4 regions of the Streptomyces sp. NPDC002446 genome follow, and region 1 is predicted to be linked to each of the others. Evidence: riboswitches for the same ligand, from Rfam matches in the RefSeq annotation. Region 1 holds a riboswitch; each other region holds the start of a gene.
What was found. A riboswitch is a leader RNA that binds a small molecule or an ion and turns the genes downstream of it on or off. The one in region 1 is predicted to bind cobalamin.
Positions count from the first base shown of each region.

Region 1 (4,840 bases):
TCCTTCGCGGCCTGGGCATCGGCCCGCTGGCTCTCCCCGCGCCCGAACCAGCGACGAGTCCCCCCACCGGCGAACGACATCGGCGCCAGCGCCACCAGCAACGGCAACGGCAGCAAGGCGAGCGCCACCACATCCCGGACCGGGCCCCCACGCACGCGACGGCGTTCTCGCTGCTCATGCGGCTGCGTGTGTGTCGCCGTCACTTCCCTCTCCTGATCGGATCGCCCCAGAACCGGATGTCATTCTCCCACTCACCGGAAACGAACACACCGGCCGGTAAGTTCGCGCTTCGCGCACTGGTTTGCAGTTCAGCCCCGATGGCAAGGTAGTCTGTCGGCTCGACCAGGGCGCATAGCTCAGCGGTAGAGCGCTGCTCTTACAAAGCAGATGTCGGCGGTTCAAATCCGTCTGTGCCCACACGTCAGAAGACCCCCTACTGATCATGGTAGGGGGTCTTTTTGCTCCGCTCGGCGCGCCACCGTCGCGGCAAGCCCGGCGTGCATTCGTGTGTCAGATGCAGGGGGAACTGCGGGAACTACGGCCACCGGCAGTGAGGCGGGCAGATCGGAGCTGAAGGTATGAACACCCAGCTCAGGTGACCAGCCCGGCCCTCCCGCTCCCTGAGCGGTTCCTGCCGTCCGGGTCGGTGCCGAGCAGTGGACGTGGACGGGCACAGTCAACGGGATGCGCGTAGGCGCATACTGGGGGCAATGACAAAGCCTGCTGCACCGAAGCGTCATCTGCCCACCAGCCCCTTCAAGGCCCCAGTCGCCTCGGCTCCGAAGCACTTCGCCGTGGGTGACCAGGTCACACACGACATGCACGGCCTCGGCCGGGTGATCGGTATCGAGGATGGAATCGCGGCGCTCGTGGATTTCGGCTCGGCGCAAATGCGGATCTTGAGCCCGTACGCCAAGATGACCAAGCTCTAGGACCGCCGTGCCCGGTCACGGCATGACAGGCCCCTTCAGGGACCTTTAACGAAAGGGAGACCTCTCATCGATCTGACGTCGCTGTTCTCCGCCCTGGAAGGGCAACCCCGCTGCTCCACCGCAGCATCGCCGCCTCCGGCGACGAACCCCTTCCAGGCCCCGGACTTCGGGGAAGACGAGACCTTCCTGCCCGAGGAGGTACAGGGGCCCGCCTCGTAATGCCTGGGCCCAGGGGCAGTGCCAGGCTGAGTGCGCTGAGCGCCAGGCCGCGGAGTGAACGTGCAGAGCGGATGCCACACGTTCGCATCCTGTTGTGCCCCCAGTGGTAGACCGTGAGGTCAGCGGCCCCCGACTCGTTTGAGTCGGGGGCCGTTTTTCGTGCTCGGAGGGCGCCGTCGGCTGTTGTCGGCGAGGGGCGGTGTGTATCGTCGCGAGTAATGGTGACTTGAAGTTTCAAGTAAGTGGTGGGGGATCGGGGAGTGGGTTTATGGCTGTGCGGCGGCTGAATCATGCGGTGCTGTATGTGCGGGATGTGGCGCGGTCCGTTGCCTTCTACGGTGCGGCGCTGGGGCTCGTGGTGGATGTGGAGATACCGGGGCGGGCCGCGTTTCTCAGTGCGTTCGGGTCGCTCAACGACCATGACCTGGGGCTGTTCGCGGTGGGGCCCAACGCGCCGGGGCCGGAGGACGGGCGCGTCGGGCTCTACCACCTGGCCTGGGAGGTGGGCACGCTCGGGGAACTCGTCGCGGCCGAGGCGCGGCTCGCGGAGTGCGGCGCGCTGGTCGGCTCCAGTGACCACCTCGTCTCCAAGTCCCTGTACGCCAAGGACCCGGACGGCAACGAGTTCGAGGTGATGTGGCGGGTCCCGCGGGAGGACTGGCCCGGGCCGGAGGAGGCGGACCGGCTGCGGCCGCTGGATCTGGCGGTGGCGCTGAGGCGCTGGGGGCCGGATCTGGTGACGGGCGCGGCGGCCGGGTCGGCCACCTGAGGGGCGGCCGGGACCCGTGCCGTGTCTCAGGAGGCCGACGTCGGCGCCGCCTGCTCCGCCGTCTTGGCCCTCTCGGCCGACTCCGCCCGCTTCGCCCAGCGCTTCTCCACGCCGCTCAGCCGCCAGTACGCCAGCGCCGCGGCCCACACCACCACGAACAGGCCGACGATGATGAAGCCGACGTTGTCGAGGTCGATGGCGGAGATCCAGCTGGTCACGGGGTCGCTGAGGGCGAGTTTGTCGTGCAGCACGGTCACCAGCTCGATGGTGCCGATGAAGAAGGCGACGGCGATCGACAGACCGGTGATGGTGAGGTTGTAGTAGACCTTGCGCACCGGGTTGGAGAACGCCCACTGGTAGGCGAAGTTCATGAAGGTGCCGTCGAGGGTGTCGAAGAGGCTCATGCCGGCGGCGAACAGCAGCGGCAGGCACAGGATCGCGTACCACGGCAGGCCGGCCGCGGCGCCGCTGCCCGCCATCACCATCAGGGTCACCTCGGTCGCGGTGTCGAAGCCGAGCCCGAAGAGGAAGCCGAGCGGGAACATCTGGCCGGGGCGGGAGATCGAGCGGGTGAAGCGCCCCAGGAAGCGGTTCATGAAACCGCGGGAATCCAGGCGCTGCTCCAGCTCGGCCTCGTCGTAGCGGCCGTCGCGCATGCCCTGGAAGACCCGCCAGATCCCCGCCAGCGCGATGAGGTTGAGGGCGGCGATGAGGTAGAGGAACGTCCCCGAGACGGTGGTGCCGACAGTGCCGAGGATCTGGTGGGTGCGGGACTCGTCGTCGAGCAGGGTGCCGGCGAGCTGGGCGCCGCCCGCCACCAGGGCGGCCATCGCGACGACCACGCTGGAGTGGCCGAGCGCGAACCAGAAGCCCACCGAGACCGGCCGCTTGCCGTCGGCCATCAGCTTGCGGGTGGTGTTGTCGATCGCGGCGATGTGGTCGGCGTCGAAGGCGTGCCGCATGCCGAGGGTGTACGCGGTGATGCCGAGCCCGACGCCGAAGACCTGGCTTCCGACGGAGTAGTGGTTCGGGACCACGAGGACGAAGAGCACGCCGAAGGCGACGACATGCAGGCCGGCTATGACGGCCATTAGGCCCGCGGTGCGGACGGTGTCCTGACGGCGCCAGCGGAACGCGGGCGTGGCAGGGGGCTTCGGGGTATCGGTGGACAGGGCCATCCGGCGGTCACGCTCCAGCACCTCGTGGATCAGTTCGTGAGATGCCGTGGCCGGTCTCCTGGCTTACGGGTTCGCTGACGCTGTTCCCGCCCCCGCCTTCCCGGCCGCAGGCTGCGGTCAGTGGCGCCGTACGCGCGCCATGCGCGTACGGAGAAGGGCCGGAAACTCCCCGATCACAGTGGCGAGGGCCGCTCCGGCCTGGGACCACAAGGTCCGTCACCGGTCTTCCCGAACACCACGGCCCGGCCACTCTAGCTGCCGGTGGGGACGGAGGACGACCGATGTCAGCAGGTCAGTAGGCCAAGGACGAGAGGAAGGCGTGCAGTTCGCGGTCGTAGAGCGCGGTGTTCTCCAGATTGACCATATGGGCCGCGCTCGGTATGCGGACTCTTCGGGCGCCGGGGACGGTCAGCGCTATCGCATGGGCGTTGGCGGAGATGTCCGAACTGTCGAGGTCGCCGTCGAACACGACCGTCGGCACCCTGATCTCGCCCAGGCGGTCGGCGGCCCCGACCTCGAGGGGCATCCCGCCGCCAAGGCCGTCGGCGTGCACCTCGACGTTGGCCATGGCCGAGGCGCGCATCCGCTCGCGGAACCCCGGGTGCACGGCGGAGGGTTCACGATGCGGACCGTCCACCCACATCCGCAGGAAGTGCTCCACATAGCGCTCGGCGCCGTCCGGCGTGCCGATGGCCGCCACCTGCTCCCTTATGTGCTCCAGCACGAAGGGGTCGGTGAACGGGCGGCCGCTGATGCCGGGAGAGGCGAGCGCGAGGGCCGTCACCCGGTCCGGGTGGGCTATCGCGGTGTCGAGCGCGACCCGCGAACCGTGGGAGAGGCCGACGAGGACGGCGCTGGGGACATCGAGCGCGTCGAGGAGGGCGCACAGGTCGTCGTGGTTGGCGTAGTCCCCGGCCACCGTGGAGGACAGGCCATGGCCGCGGAAGTCGTAGCGGATCGCGCGGAGGCCGGAGTTCACCAGCCAGGCGAACTGTTCGTCCCACATGTGCTGGTCGAGCATGCCGCCGTGCAGCAGCACCACCGCGGGGCCCGAGCCGGCCGTCTCGTAGAACAGCTCGCCGTCGTCGACCGGCACGAGGCCGTTGTCGATCTCGGACCAGGCGGTGATTGCTCGGGTCATGCTCCGGGTCGTCCTTTGCGCGGGAGAGGCGGTGAGTGGGGGAGGTGGGCTGGGTGTCGTTACTGTCGCGGCTGTGGGGTTTTCGCGGCTTTCGGCGCTTTCAGGGTTTTCGTTGAGGGAACGTGTGAGTCGTTCGCTTCGTTCGCTGTGTTCGCCAGGTGCCGGAATTCCTCGTCGAGTCGGTCGAGTACGCGCAGCGTGGTGCGGACGTCGTCGGCGGGCAGGTCGGCCAGCCGGCGCCGCAGCTCCGTCGACTCGAAGTCCTGGATCCTGCGTATCGCCGCTGCTCCTTCGGCGGTGAGCTCGATCAGGGACGAGCGGCGGTGCGCGGGGTTGGGTGCCGTCACGACCAGGCCCAGCTCCGCGGCGTGGTTCACCCAGCGCTGCACCGGCTGTCTGTCCAGCCCCATCGAACGGGCCAACTGCGGTACGGTCCGCGGCCCTTCGCTACGAAGGGCGTCCAGCAGGGCATGCTCGCCGGCGGTCAGGCCCGTGCCCGTCAGCTCGCGCTCCACCGCGCGGACGACCGTGCGGTGGAGCGGCCACAGGCGTCTGATGACGCCGTACAGCAGGTCTTCGGTGGGCGTCGGCCCGGTGTCGC
Region 1 is NZ_JBSFYC010000056.1:23,831-28,670, forward strand. It holds gene ACWD6P_RS26870 (hypothetical protein) at 1-203, opposite strand, end outside; tRNA gene ACWD6P_RS26875 (tRNA-Val) at 346-417, shown strand; gene ACWD6P_RS26880 (CarD family transcriptional regulator) at 711-932, shown strand; gene ACWD6P_RS26885 (VOC family protein) at 1,420-1,920, shown strand; gene ACWD6P_RS26890 (HoxN/HupN/NixA family nickel/cobalt transporter) at 1,947-3,131, opposite strand; cobalamin riboswitch at 3,130-3,353, opposite strand; gene ACWD6P_RS26895 (alpha/beta fold hydrolase) at 3,391-4,239, opposite strand; gene ACWD6P_RS26900 (MarR family winged helix-turn-helix transcriptional regulator) at 4,299-4,840, opposite strand, start outside.

Region 2 (4,840 bases), on a different contig from region 1:
TCGGTGACCTGCTGCTCCAGCTTGTCGTCGAAGAGGTCGGGCTCCTCCTCGCGGACCGTGTCCACCACCGAGAACGCGAACTCCATGTGCATGGACTCGTCGCGGAAGACCCAGTTGGTGCCGGTGGCCAGCCCGTGCAGCAGACCGCGCGAGCGGAACCAGTAGACGTACGCGAACGCGCCGTAGAAGAACAGCCCCTCGATGCAGGCCGCGAAGCAGATCAGGTTCAGCAGGAAGCGGCGCCGGTCGGCCTTGGACTCCAGCCGGTCGATGCTCTCGACCGAGTCCATCCACTTGAAGCAGAACTCGGCCTTCTCCCGGATGGACGGGATGTTCTCCACGGCCGCGAAGGCGGCGGCCCGGTCGTCCGGGTCGGGGAGGTAGGTGTCCAGCAGCGTCAGATAGAACTGGACGTGCACCGCCTCCTCGAACAGCTGACGGCTCAGGTACAGCCGCGCCTCGGGGGAGTTGATGTGCTTGTAGAGCGTCAGCACGAGGTTGTTGGCGACGATCGAGTCACCGGTCGCGAAGAACGCGACCAGCCGGCCGATCATGTGCTGCTCACCCGGCGAGAGCTTGGCGAGGTCGGCGACGTCGGAGTGGAGGTCGACCTCCTCCACGGTCCAGGTGTTCTTGATCGCGTCGCGGTAGCGGTCGTAGAAGTCCGGGTAGCGCATCGGGCGCAGCGTCAGCTCGAATCCCGGGTCCAGGAGGTTCTTGGTGCCGGTGGTGGCCGTGTGCGTCGCCGAAGCGTTGGTCTCGGTGGTCATTACTGGCAGGCCTCGCAGGACTCGGGGTTTTCCAGGGAGCAGGCGACCGCCTCGGGGTCGGTGGCCTGCTGCGGGACGGGTACGGGAGCGGCGGCCGCGGTGCCGCGGGCCGACTGGGCGATCCGGGTCGCCGGGCGGGAGCGCAGGTAGTACGTCGTCTTGATGCCGCGCTTCCAGGCGTAGGCGTACATCGAGCTGAGCTTGCCGATGGTCGGCGACGCCATGAAGAGGTTCAGCGACTGGCTCTGGTCGAGGTAGGGCGTACGGGCCGCGGCCATGTCGATCAGCGCACGCTGCGGGATCTCCCAGGCGGTGCGGTACAGCGCCCGGACCTCCTCGGGGATCCAGCTGACGTCCTGCACCGAGCCGTTCGCCTCGCGCAGCGCGTCACGGGTCCGTGCGTCCCACAGCCCAAGCGCCTTGAGCTCCTCGATCAGATACGCGTTGACCTGCAGGAACTCGCCCGACAGGGTCTCGCGCTTGAAGAGGTTGGAGACCTGCGGCTCGATGCACTCGTACACGCCCGCGATCGAGGCGATGGTCGCGGTCGGCGCGATGGCCAGCAGGAGCGAGTTGCGCATTCCGGTCGTGGCGATACGGGTGCGCAGCGCCGCCCAGCGGTCCGCCCAGCGGGGCTCGGCGTTCGGGTAGTGGTCCGGGTGCAGCACACCGCGGGCGGTGCGGGTCGCGGACCAGGCCGGGTGCGGGCCGTGCCGCTCGGCGAGGTCGGCGGACGCCTCGTACGCGGCGAGCATGATCCGCTCGGAGATCCGGGTCGACAGCTCCCGCGCCTCGGGCGAGTCGAAGGGCAGCCGCAGCCGGAAGAAGACGTCCTGCAGGCCCATCAGGCCCAGACCGACCGGGCGCCAGCGGGAGTTGGAGGCCCCGGCCTGCTCGGTCGGGTAGAAGTTGATGTCCACGACGCGGTCGAGGAAGGTGACGGCGGTACGGACCGTGGCGTCCAGCCGCTCCCAGTCCATCGTGCCGTCCGCACCCAGGTGCGCGGCGAGGTTGACCGACCCCAGGTTGCAGACCGCGGTCTCCCCGTCGTCGGTCACCTCCAGGATCTCGGTGCACAGGTTGGAGGAGTGCACGACCTTGCCGGGCTCGGCGGTCTGGTTGGCGGTGCGGTTGGCGGCGTCCTTGAACGTCATCCAGCCGTTGCCGGTCTGCGCCAGGGTGCGCATCATCCGGGAGTACAGCACCCGGGCCGGGATCTGCTTGAGCGCCCGGCCGTCCGCCTCGGCCTTGCGGTACGCGGCGTCGAACTCGTCGCCCCACAGGTCCACCAGCTCCGGGACGTCCGAGGGGGAGAACAGCGACCAGTCGGCGTCCGCCTCCACCCGGCGCATGAACTCGTCCGGGATCCAGTGCGCGATGTTCAGGTTGTGGGTGCGGCGGGCCTCCTCACCGGTGTTGTCGCGCAGCTCCAGGAACTCCTCGATGTCCGCATGCCAGGTCTCCAGGTAGACACAGGCGGCGCCCTTGCGCCGGCCGCCCTGGTTCACGGCCGCGACCGAGGCGTCCAGGGTGCGCAGGAACGGCACGATGCCGTTGGAGTGCCCGTTGGTGCCGCGGATCAGCGAACCGCGGGCGCGGATGCGGGAGTACGACAGGCCGATGCCGCCGGCGTGCTTGGACAGCCGGGCCACCTGGTGGTACCGGTCGTAGATCGAGTCCAGCTCGTCCAGCGGGGAGTCCAGCAGATAGCAGGACGACATCTGCGGGTGGCGGGTGCCGGAGTTGAAGAGGGTGGGGGAGGAGGGGAGGTACGACAGCGAGCTGGTCAGGCGGTACAGCTCGGCGACGTCGTCCAGGGCGCGCTCCGAGTGGTCCTCGGCCAGGCCGCAGGCCACCCGCAGCAGGAAGTGCTGGGGCGTCTCGATGACCTGACGGGTGGTGGGGTGCCGCAGCAGGTAGCGCGAGTGCAGGGTGCGCAGCCCGAAGTATCCGAAGCGGTCGTCGGCACCGTCGGCGAGCGCCTTGTCGACCAGCGCGTCCAGCCGGGCGGCGTGGGCCCGTACGAACTCCGCGGTCTCGTCGGCGATCAGCCCCTCGCGGTGGCCGACCTCGATGGAGGCGGAGAAGGCGACCGCCCCCTGTTCGGCCGCCTCCTCCGAGATCGCGAGGGTGAGCAGCCGCGCGGCGAGCTTGGAGTACTGCGGCTCGTCACCGATCAGGCCGGCCGCGGCGTCGATGGCCAGCGACCGCAGTTCGGCCCCGCCTGCGCCCTCGTACCTGCCGCGCAGGGCGGCGGCGGCCACCTTGCCGGGGTCGGTCGCGGTCAGGTCCTCGGTCAGCGCGGTCAGGGTGCGCAGCAGCGCAACGCCCGGACCGTCCTGCCCGTCCTCGCCCGGCCCGCCGACGGGGGCGGCAGGCGTGGTCACCGCAGGCTGCACGACCTCGGCGTCTGACGCGGGTTCCGTTGGCGCGATGGTCACGTGATGCTCTCCCTCACTCGGCGGGGGCCGGAGGGGCGGGGCGCGACGGGCGCACGCGCGCATGCGGCACCCCGTGACGGAATGGGGTGCGCGGGCACACCGCGCGGCGTCCACCGGCCCAGCCCTCGGGGCCCGGACGTATCGACGTCCGCACCGATGGCGGTGCGGGCGTACCGTCGGCAGGTCCTCGGACTTCACGGGCGCGCGGCAGAGCCGTCATCAGGCCACTGGGCGCGCTCCTACACCGTTGCGGGACAGTTCCGGATTCCCACCGGATTCCCCTGCGGCGACAGCGAGGACGAGCATACATCTTGTGCCGCACCCCGTACGCACCCCCACATCTTGTGTCGCCGCCTCATACCACTCCGACACGTGTGCGAAGCGCCAGGGGGTGCGGCCGGGCCCGGAACGGCTCCGGGGCCGGGCCCGGCGCGCCCTTCAGGCCAATTCCCGGGCGAACGCCCAGAGCATGACGCCCGGTACGGGCTCCCAGTCCCGCTCCTCGGCGCGCTCGAACCCCAGCCGCCGGTAGAGCCGGTGCGCGGGCCGCACATGGCGCGGACTGGACAGCACCATGCCGTGCAGCCCGAGCACCCGCGCCCGCTCCAGACATGCCGCCACCAACGCCTCCCCGACTCCCCGCCCGCGCCCCTCGGACGCCACCGCCAGCATCCGGAACTCCCCCTCCCCGGGCCGCGCCAGCTCCGCGTACGGACTCCCGTACGCGCTGAAGGTGACCGTCCCCACCACCCGCTCGCCCGGCCCCTCCACGGCCACCAGCACATCCGCCTGCTCCGCCCGCTCGGCCACCTCCCGCAGCTTCGCCGCGTACGTGTCGCCCTCCCCGGCCACCAGCAGCCCATCGGCCAGATAGACCGCCACCAGCAACTCGCCGACCACACCGAACTCCGCCTGGCGCACGGGCCTGATCGTGATGTCCATGGGGTCCAGTGTGGGGGTGGGTTGATGGCGGGGTGGGTGTCAGTGGCCCTCGCTATCGTCGGGAGCACGCCCCAGCTCAGCTCGGCAGCGAAAGGAGAAGGTCTCATGACCGATTCCGCCGACCGGCCCTACCGCACGCTCACCGAGTACTTCGAAGAGGCCGCTCGGATACTCGCTCGCGCGGACGAGCGTCCGAGGCTGGAGCTCATCGAGGAAATGGTCAGCAGCAAAGCCGGACCCGACGGGAACCACGGACGGATCATCGCGTGGCTTACCCGCCTCTTCCTGCGGCGTCGGCCCGAACTCTGGCTCTCGGCCTCCCAGGGCCTGAAGGTGCAGTCCGGCCGCGATGGACGCGCCTGCCCGGACGGTCTGCTCGCGCACAGCGGGGCTTTCGTGGGCCAAGGGGAATGGGTGGATCCTGAACCGGCGTTGATGGTCGTCGAGATCACCTCGTACGACCCCGGAGCCGACCACCGTGCCCGGGTGCAGAAGCCCCGTGCCTATGCGGAGGCCGGCATCCCGCTGTATCTGCTGATCGAGCGGGAAGAACGTCAGCTCACGCTGCACAGCGAGCCGGATGCCTCCCGCTACGAGGACGTCCTCACCGTCGCGTTCGGCAAGGCGCTTCACCTGCCCGCCCCCGTGGACATCACTCTGGAAACGGAGCCGCTCAAAGACTGGGCC
Region 2 is NZ_JBSFYC010000045.1:8,495-13,334, reverse strand. It holds gene ACWD6P_RS23885 (ribonucleotide-diphosphate reductase subunit beta) at 1-770, opposite strand, end outside; gene ACWD6P_RS23880 (ribonucleoside-diphosphate reductase subunit alpha) at 770-3,211, opposite strand; cobalamin riboswitch at 3,373-3,523, opposite strand; gene ACWD6P_RS23875 (GNAT family N-acetyltransferase) at 3,650-4,153, opposite strand; gene ACWD6P_RS23870 (Uma2 family endonuclease) at 4,259-4,840, shown strand, end outside.
Region 2: another riboswitch for cobalamin. It lies ahead of ACWD6P_RS23880 (ribonucleoside-diphosphate reductase subunit alpha); the one in region 1 lies ahead of ACWD6P_RS26890 (HoxN/HupN/NixA family nickel/cobalt transporter).

Region 3 (4,840 bases), on a different contig from region 1:
GACCCCCAGCGGCCCCGCCTCCTCCCAGCCCCCGCCGACCACCGCGTCACCCCCGACCGACGGGACCACCCCCGGCGAAACCGACACCTCGCCGCCCGGGACGACCGGGACCACCGGCACGACCGGGACCAACGGGACCAACGGGACCACCGGAACCACCGGAACCACCGGCACGAACGGAACGACCGGCACGAACGGGACGACCGGCACGACGGACACCGGAACTCCGACGGAGGGCACCGGAGGGGCCAGCACCACCGGAGGGGCCGACACCACCGGCGGGAGCGACACCACCGGCGGCTCCGACACCACCGGCGGTACGACCGGTTCGCCGTCCGGCAGCAACGGATCACCCGGCGGTGAGCCCCACACGTAACGGCGGCGGGGCCACGCCGGCCGGCTGAGGCACGGGCCGGCACTCCCCCGGCCCGCCCCTTCGATATCGAACTGTGTCCTAATATTCGGTGCACCGGACAACCACCACAGCAGTCAGACCCTCTGCATAGACGGCGGGTGCATTGGCGGCCTTTGACGGTTACGCCCTCACAGGGCCGGACCCGCCAACGCCAGTCGTCCTGCTTTGGAGGGTCCCCGTGCACGCCGCACTTCGTCGCCACCCCGCCCGGTTGATACCCGCCCTGATAGCGGCGGCCGGCCTGCTGACCGCGTGCGGGGGCGGTGCCGATTCGTCGAAGGCCGACGAGCCGGCGGCCAAGGTGACCGTCACCCCCGCCGGCGGCAGCAAGTCGGCCAAGCTCGGCTCGGCGATATCCGTACGGGCCGCGGACGGAAAGCTCACGTCGGTCGAGGTCAAGGACGACGACGGCGGCACGGTCACCGGACACCTGGCCGGTGACGGCACGTCATGGACGTCGGACGGCAAGGTCCGGCCGAAGACCACCTACACCGTGAAGACCAGGGCCAAGTCGACCGGGGGCAAGGAGTCCGCCGCCACCTCGGTCTTCACCACGGAGCAGGCCGACAAGGTCAACAAGCTCACCAACACCCCGGGCGGCGGGCAGACCGTCGGCACCGGAATGCCGATATCGATCCTCTTCGACCACCCGATAGCCGAGGACAAGCGCGCCGAGATCGAGAAGGCGCTGAAGGTCACCACCCAGCCGAAGGTGGAGGGCGCCTGGGGCTGGGTCAAGGACTGGAGCGGCAAGAACCGGATCGACTGGCGCCCCAAGGACTACTGGCCGGCCGGCACCAAGGTCTCGGTGAAGGGCGCGCTGGGCGGTATCGACTCCGGCGCCGAGGGCGGCTGGTTCGCCCGGGACTACAACTTCGGATTCACCATCGGCGCCGACCACAAGGCCGTCATCGACGTTCCCTCGCACACCCTGACCATGTACGAGAACGGCAAGAACGTCGGCACCATCAGCGGCTCCGCGGGCTCCCCGCAGGACCCGACCCGCGGCGGCGTGCACACCGTACGCAGCAAGAACGCGGCCGAGACGATGGACTCCTCCACCATCGGCCACGGCGACGAGTGGATGCTGGACTCGAAGTGGGTCACCCACCTCACCGCCTCCGGCACCTTTCTGCACTCCGCCCCGTGGAACAAGCAGATCGGCGTGGTCAACAACAGCCACGGCTGCTTCGGCATGACCACCGCGGACGCCAAGAAGGTCTACGACTTCCTGACGATCGGCTCCACGGTCGAGGTGAAGGGCACCAGCAACCCCAACAAGACCGACGTCGGCAACGGCCTGGAGGTCTGGCAGGAGACCTGGCAGCAGTGGCAGCAGCGCAGCGCGCTGAAGTGACGCCCGGCGCCTGACCGCAGTGCGCGCACGCCGCCGCCCGGCCTTCCGGGCGGCGGCGTGCGTCGTACCGGGCCCGGGGAGGACATCCGGTCAGCGGATCCCGCCGGTCGTACGGCGGTATGTGGAGCGCCGGTCCTCGATGTCGGCCCAGCGGTCCCCGTAGACGTTCTCGGTGATGGCCGGCTCCCGCAGGAAGTCGTGCGGGAAGCCCAGCGGCACCGCGCTCACCGCGTCCAGCCGGGCCAGCGCGTCGGCGTCCAGCTCGACACCGACGCTCGCGAGGTTGTCGGCGAGCTGGCTCTCCTTGGTGGCCCCGATGATCGGGACGATGTTGCCCGGCCGGCTGCGCAGCCACGCCAGCGCCACCTGCGCCGGGCTCCAGCCGCCCTGCTCGGCGATCTCCAGCACCGCGGTGACGGTCTCGTCCCCCGCACCGTCCCGCGGGTCGCCAGCGACGACGTCCAGCCGCCCGGTCCCGCCACGGCGGTACTTTCCGGTGAGCCTCCCGGCGGCGAGCGGCGCCCAGGCCAGCACGGCCAGGTCGAAGGCGCGGGCCTGCGGCAGCAACTCCCGCTCCGGCGTGCGCTCCAGCAGGTTGTAGCGCAGCTGCGAGCCCGCGAAGGCCGTCCAACCGCGCAGCTCGGCGAGCGTGTTGGCCTGCGCGATCTCCCAGGCGGGCCAGTCGGAGACGCCGATGTACTGGACCTTGCCGGAACGCACCAGGTCGTCGAGCGCCCGCATGACCTCCTCGACCGGGGTGAAGTTGTCCCGTGCATGCACCCACAGCACATCGAGGTGGTCGGTGCGCAGCCGGTCCAGACTCGCCTCCACCGACCGGACGAGGTTCTTGCGGTGGTTGCCGGCCGCGTTCACATCGCCCTTGCGGGTCGCGCAGGTGTACTTGCTGGCGAGGACGAACCCGTCCCGGCGCCCTTCGAGCAGCTCCCCGAGCATCCGCTCGGCGGCGCCGTCAGTGTAGTTGTTCGCGGTGTCGACGAAGTTGCCGCCGGCGTCCGCGTAGGCGTCCAGGATCCGGCCGCTGGTCTCCTTGCCGGCGCCCCACCCCCACTCCTCGCCGAAGGTCATGGTCCCCAGGCTCAGCTCGCTCACCCGCAGACCGGTCCTGCCGAACAGTGTGTAGCGCACGGTGTTCCCTTCGCTCGGTACGTGATCGGCACGCTAGGCGCTGGAGCGCACTCCAGCTCAAGGCCTGCTCGAATGCGGATACCCGATGCCTGCGGAAGGGCCTAAGGTGACGAGTGCGTCTGGTTCGCCCTGCCCGCCAGGCAGGCGCGTCGTAAGAGGGAACCCGGTGTGAATCCGGGACTGCCCCGCAGCGGTGAGTGGGAACGACCGCCGTCATACGCACTGGACCCGGCCGGGTCTGGGAAGCGACGGCCAGTAGGTGTCCGCCTCGGCGGATGTGCCCACGAGTCCGAATACCTGCCAGTGCCCCCGTGCGACCTGTGTGCGGGGTGATCTCGGTGACCTCGAGGGCGGGTCGGCGGACAAGTCAGGCGGCACGGGCGGCGGCAGCGCACCCACCCATCCGCCCGGTTCGGCCACCCTTCGCGCCCTCCCCCGTCCCCGGGGTCGAGTCGACACTCGCGAAGGAGAGTTCCGTGACCAGCACATCCGCAGCGGCGGCAGTACGGGCCACCGTGCACGGCTACCCCCGGCAGGGGCAGAACCGTGAACTGAAGAGGGCCATCGAGGGCTACTGGAAGGGCCGGGTGAGCGCGGACGCCCTGCGGACCACCGCGGCCGGGCTGCGCCGCGGCAACTGGCAGCGGCTCGCCGAGGCCGGTATCGACGAGGTGCCGACCGGCGACTTCTCCTACTACGACCACGTCCTGGACACCAGCGTGATGGTCGGTGCGATCCCGGAGCGGCACCGTGCCGCGGTGGCCGCCGACCGGTTGGACGGCTACTTCGCGATGGCCCGCGGCACCCAGGAGGTGGCGCCGCTGGAGATGACCAAGTGGTTCGACACCAACTACCACTATCTCGTACCGGAGTTGGGCCCGGACACGGTCTTCGCCGCGGACTCCGCCAAGCAGGTCGCCGAGCTGACCGAAGCCCTCGAACTCGGCCTGGCCGCCCGCCCGGTGCTGGTCGGCCCGGTCACCTACCTCCTGCTGGCCAAGCCCGCGCCCGGCGTCGCGGCGGGCTTCGATCCGCTGACACTGCTCGACCGGCTGCTGCCCGTCTACGCCGAGGTGCTCGCCGACCTCCGGGCGGCGGGCGCCGAGTGGGTGCAGCTCGACGAGCCCGCCCTCGTCCAGGACCGCTCCCCCGCCGAGCTGAACGCCGCGGCGCGCGCCTACCGCGACCTGGGCACCCTCACCGACCGCCCGAAGCTGCTGGTCGCCTCGTACTTCGACCGGCTCGGCGAGGCGCTGCCGGTGCTGGCGAAGGCGCCGGTCGACGGGCTGGCGCTGGACTTCACCGGCGCCGCGGCCGCCAACCTCGCCGATCTCGCCGCGGCCGGCGGGCTGCCCGGCAAGCGGCTGGTGGCCGGCGTCGTCAACGGCCGCAACGTCTGGCTCAACGACTTCGAGAAGTCGCTGGCCACGCTGGGCACCCTGCTCGGCCTCGCCGACCGGGTGGACGTGTCCTCCTCCTGCTCGCTGCTGCACGTCCCGCTGGACGCCGCCGCCGAGCCCGAGGTCGACCCGCAGATCGCCCGCTGGCTGTCCTTCGCCCGTCAGAAGTGCGCGGAGATCGTCACGCTGGCGCGCGGCCTGGCCCGGGGCACCGGGTCCATCAGGGCCGAACTCGCCGCCAACCGCGCCGCCCTGGCCTCCCGGGCCGGCTCCGCGCTCACCCATGACCCCGCGGTACGCGCCCGCGCCGCGGCCGTCACCGACGGCGACGCGCGCCGCTCGGCACCGTACGCCGAGCGGGCCGCCGCCCAGCGCGCCCACCTCGGGCTGCCGCTGCTGCCGACGACCACCATCGGCTCGTTCCCGCAGACCGCCGAACTGCGCACCGCCCGCGCCGACCTGCGCGCCGGCCGGATCGACGCCGCGGCCTACGAGGAGCGCATCGCGGCGGAGATCCACGAG
Region 3 is NZ_JBSFYC010000006.1:56,545-61,384, forward strand. It holds gene ACWD6P_RS05585 (DUF6777 domain-containing protein) at 1-376, shown strand, start outside; gene ACWD6P_RS05590 (L,D-transpeptidase family protein) at 594-1,772, shown strand; gene ACWD6P_RS05595 (aldo/keto reductase) at 1,863-2,918, opposite strand; cobalamin riboswitch at 3,021-3,237, shown strand; gene metE (5-methyltetrahydropteroyltriglutamate--homocysteine S-methyltransferase) at 3,395-4,840, shown strand, end outside.
Region 3: another riboswitch for cobalamin. It lies ahead of metE (5-methyltetrahydropteroyltriglutamate--homocysteine S-methyltransferase); the one in region 1 lies ahead of ACWD6P_RS26890 (HoxN/HupN/NixA family nickel/cobalt transporter).

Region 4 (4,840 bases), on a different contig from region 1:
GATACGGGTCACCACCGCGATCCGGTCCGCCAGCGGGGCGTTCGCCCACACGCCGGACTCGAAGGACGTACGGGCCGCGGCCACCGCGCGGTCCACATCGGCCCGCGAGGCGCGCGGGACCCGGCCGATGACCCGTTCGGTGTGCGGCGAGATGACCTCGATCGTGTCCCGGCCGGCCGGATCGACCAACTCTCCGCCTATGTAGAGCTTTCCGTGCTCGACGAGGTCGCTCATCGCTGCCGCCTCCTGCGGGTGGGCCGCCTGTCCGAGGTACGTACGCGCTGACGCCTGACGCGGGGTTCTGATGCCGAGTACTGGTGCGGGGTGCCGGTGCGGGTGCGGGTGCGGGGTGCCGGTGCCGCGGCGTGCTGATGCTGCGTCAGGTGAGCCATCGCATCAGGAACTGATACCAGTTCCACCTGGAGGAGTCCACGGCGCGGACGGAATCCCAACAACGGTTCGGCGCAGGCGACTTCAGGGCTCTTTGAAACGAGTTCTAGTTATAGTGAGGGGAGGCGGGAGGCGCCGGGTCTGCCGCGCCGAGAGGCGCCGGGTGTTGGCCGCACCGAGAGGGGACCGGGATGACCACGCAGGTGACCGACCACCGGGGCGGAGTGTGGAGCATCGCCGTCCCCATCCCGGACAACCCGCTCGGCCACACCCTCGTCCACCTCCTGGAGACCGACCGCGGACCGGTGCTCATCGACACCGGCTGGGACGACCCGGACTCCTGGGACACCCTGGTCGCCGGGGTCGCCGCCTGCGGCTTCGCCGTCACCGACCTCCACGGCGTCGTGATCACCCACCATCACCCCGACCACCACGGCCTCTCCGCCGCGGTTCGGGAGGCCTCCGGCGCCTGGGTCGCGATGCACGCGGCGGACACCGCCGTGGTCCGGCGCACCCGCGAGGCCGAGCGGGGCCAGTGGCTCGACTATCTGATCGCCAAGCTGACGGCGGCGGGCGCACCGGAGGACCATCTGGCGCCGCTCCGGGAGGCGCGCGCCAACGGGGGCGGCCGCGGAGTGCCCGGCCAACGGGCCGCGCTGCCGGACCGTGGGATCGACCCCGGTGAGCTGATCGACCTGCCGGGGCGCCGGCTGCGCGCCATCTGGACGCCGGGGCACACGCCGGGGCATGTGTGCCTCCACCTGGAGGAGAGGCATCCGGGAGCGGGTCGCCGTCCGGCGGAGGAGGAGCGGCCGGCGGGCGAGAACCGTCCGGCGGAGGAGGGGCGGCCGGGCGGGCGGGCTCGCGGCTTCGGGCGGCTCTTCTCCGGCGACCACCTCCTGCCCGGCATCACCCCGCACATCGGCCTGTACGAGGACCCGGACGACGCCACGGAGACCGACCCCCTGGGCGACTACCTCGCCTCCCTCGAACGCATCGGCCGGCTCGCCCCCGCCGAGGTGCTCCCCGCCCACCAGCACGCCTTCAGCGACGCGGGCGCACGCGTACGCGAGCTCATCGCTCACCACGAAGAGCGGCTCTCCGGACTGAGAGCACTGCTCCGCGAACCGCTCACCCCCTGGCAGCTCGCCGTGGCCATGGAGTGGAACCGCCCCTGGGAACGGATCCCCTACGCCTCCCGGAACATCGCCCTCTCGGAGGCCGAGGCGCATCTGCGCCACCTGGTGAAGCGGGGGGTTGCGGAGCGGGTACCGGGCTCCGACCCGGCGGCCTACCAGGCGGTGTGACGCGCCGGGGGGCGCGCGGCACACGGGCCGCGCAGGGCGCCTGCCGCCTCCCCCGTCCGTACGCGCGGGCGAGCCCGGGCCGGGCGCCGGTTAAGGTGTCCGGGACAACTTCATCCGTACCCGATCGGGGGAAGCCGGTGGAAATCCGGCGCTGACCCGCAACCGTGAGGACGGCCGTCCAGGCAGCACGCCGACGGCCGTACGAGCCGGAGCACCCGGTGGGGCACGACCAAGGCTCCCGCCACCGGAACCGCCGCCGCTGCGGACGGCCGGTGCGCGGCACCGTCGAGGTATACGGAGCTGAGCCCGGTGCCACCGCGCCCGATCGCAGGATCGGCGTCCGGCGGTCGGCCGAGCGCGGCTGCGTACCACCGCCGCGACCCGACCCGAGAGGCACCGACCCGATGGCCCCCATGGCTCCCCAGGCCCCTTCGACGCACTCCGTCGCCTTGGTGGCGCGCCGCGCCGCCATGGCGCTGGCGGCCGCGGCGGTGCTGGGCGCGGCCGCGGCCCCGGCCGCGTTCGCGACCCCCGCGGCCGGCCCGTCGGCGTCCCCCAAGAAGCTGCCCGACGGGCTCTACGGCACCAAGGACCCGCAGTACGACGGTGTGTGGCGGCAGTCGCTCGCGCTGCTGGCGCAGGACACGGTCGGTGTACGGCCGGCGGCCTCGGCCGTGGACTGGCTGGTCGGCCAGCAGTGTGCGGACGGCTCGTTCACCGCCTTCCGCGCCGAGCCGGCCAAGCCCTGCGATGCCAAGGCGATGCGGGACACCAACCAGACGGCCGCCGCCGTACAGGCGCTGGCCGCGCTCGGCGGGCACGGCGAGACCGTCAAGAAGGCCGTGAGCTGGCTGAAGTCGGTGCAGAACGAGGACGGTGGCTGGAGCTCGATGGCCGGCTCGGCCAGCGACGCCAACTCCACCTCCGTCGTCATCGGCGCGCTCACGGCGGCCGGTGAGAAGCCGGAGTCGGTCACCTCGAAGAAGGGCGGCAAGACCCCCTACGAGGCGCTGCTCACCTTCCAGCTGGGCTGCGCCCCGAAGGAGGGCGAGCGCGGTGCGTTCACCTTCCAGCTCAAGGGCGCGGCGCCGAACGCGGACGCCACCGCGGCCGCCGTGACCGGCGCACTGGGCAAGGGCTTTGTCGTGGCGCCGGCCGACAAGGGTGCGGACACCCCCGTCAAGCCGCTGACCTGCAAGGACAGCAAGCAGCCGAAGGCCGCCGAGCCGCAGCAGGCCGCGGACGGCGGCGCCGCCTACCTCGTCGCCCAGCTGGAGGCGAACGGGCAGCATCTGCTCTCCGCGATGCCGGGCCAGGAGAAGCAGCCCGATGTCGGAAACACCGCCGATGCCGTGGTGGCGCTGGCGGCCGGGGCGCACGGCGCCGCGGCCCACAAGCCGCTGCAGTGGCTGGAGAAGAACGCGGCGGACTGGGCCGAGCAGAGCGGCCCCGCCGCCTACGCCCAGCTGGTGCTCGCCGCGCACGCCACCGGCACCGACCCGCGCTCCTTCGGGGGCACCGACCTGGTGGCCGCGCTGAACAAGACGGGGCCCAAGCCGGCCGGTACCGCGAAGCCGTCGGCGGAGCACACCAAGGACGCCGAGGAGACCGACGGCGGCATCAGCGTGTGGTGGGTCATCGGCGTCGGGCTGGCCGTCGGCGCCGGCATCGGCTTCCTGCTGAGCGGCCGTAAGAAGAAGAACGAGCTCTGATGGGGCGCATGCGGCGGATTCGGCTGATGCGGCGTAGCCGACTCATGCGGTGGGGCAGGGTCGCCGGCACGCTGCTGCTGGCCGGCACGGTCACCGGGCTGACCGCCGGGCCGGCCCAGGCGCAGGAGTACCGCTACTGGTCCTTCTGGGACGGCAAGAGCGGCGGCTCCTGGGCGTACGCCACCCAGGGGCCGGGCACCGCGCGGCCCGCGGACGGCGCGGTCGAGGGGTTCCGCTTCACCGTCAGCGCCGACTCCGCCGCGGCCGGCAAGCCGCGCGCGGCCGCCGACTTCGACGCGATCTGCCGCGATACGCCCGCCAAGGAGGGCCGCAAGCGGATCGGCATCGTCATCGACTTCGGCACCGCCGCCGAAGCGCCCCGCGGCGATCGGCCGCCGAAGGCCCGCACGGAGTGCGCCCAGGTGTCCGAGGACGCCTCGGCGGGCGAGGCGCTGGCCGCGGTCGCCCGGCCGCTGCGCTATGACTCCAACGCGCTGCTGTGCGCCATCGCCGGATACCCGAAGTCGGGGTGCGCGGACCAGCTCAGCGGCTCGGAGGGGTCGGGCGAGCAGGACGGGTCGAAGGGGGCGGACGCGTCGAAGGGCGCCGGTTCCGCCGGCTCGTCGGCTTCGGGCGCGGCAGGGAACGGCGAGCGGGGTGCCGACGGGGGCAGCGCGGGCTCCGGTGACGGCGGGCCGTCCGCCGGGCTGCTCGTCGGTGGCGGCGCCGTCGTCGTACTGGGCGCGGCGGCCGTATGGCAGGCCCGCCGCCGGCGCGGATGAGCGCCCCGCAGGCGACCCGTACCACCGCGCTGCACGCCGGCGCCTGGTGGCTGTGGGCGCTCGGCCTGGCCACCGCGGCCTCCCGTACCACCAACCCGTTGCTGCTCGGGCTGCTGGTGGGAGTGGCCGGCTATGTCGTCGCGGCACGCCGTACGGACGCGCCCTGGGCCCGCTCGCACGGCGCGTTCGTCAGGCTCGGCCTGGTCGTGATCGCCATCCGGCTGGTCTTCGCCTTCGTGCTCGGCTCGCCCATCCCGGGGACGCACACCCTGGTGACACTGCCCGAAGTACCGCTGCCCGACTGGGCGAAGGGCGTCCGCATCGGCGGCCGGGTCACGGCGGAGGGCATGGTCTTCGCGCTCTACGACGGGCTGAAGCTGGCCACCCTCCTCATCTGCATCGGCGCCGCCAACGCGCTGGCCAACCCGTCGCGGCTGCTGAAGTCGCTGCCCGGTGCGCTGTACGAGGCGGGCGTGGCGGTCGTCGTCGCCATGACCTTCGCACCGAACCTGGTCGCCGACGTCCAGCGGCTGCGCGCCGCCCGACGGCTGCGCGGCCGGCCCGACCGCGGCGTCAAGGCACTGCTCCAGGTCGGCCTGCCGGTGCTGGAGGGCGCGCTGGAGCGCTCGGTGGCACTGGCCTCGGCCAT
Region 4 is NZ_JBSFYC010000031.1:10,877-15,716, reverse strand. It holds gene ACWD6P_RS19090 (aldehyde dehydrogenase) at 1-234, opposite strand, end outside; gene ACWD6P_RS19085 (MBL fold metallo-hydrolase) at 582-1,697, shown strand; cobalamin riboswitch at 1,787-1,934, shown strand; gene ACWD6P_RS19080 (prenyltransferase/squalene oxidase repeat-containing protein) at 2,102-3,409, shown strand; gene ACWD6P_RS19075 (SCO2322 family protein) at 3,454-4,191, shown strand; gene ACWD6P_RS19070 (energy-coupling factor transporter transmembrane component T) at 4,164-4,840, shown strand, end outside.
Region 4: another riboswitch for cobalamin. It lies ahead of ACWD6P_RS19080 (prenyltransferase/squalene oxidase repeat-containing protein); the one in region 1 lies ahead of ACWD6P_RS26890 (HoxN/HupN/NixA family nickel/cobalt transporter).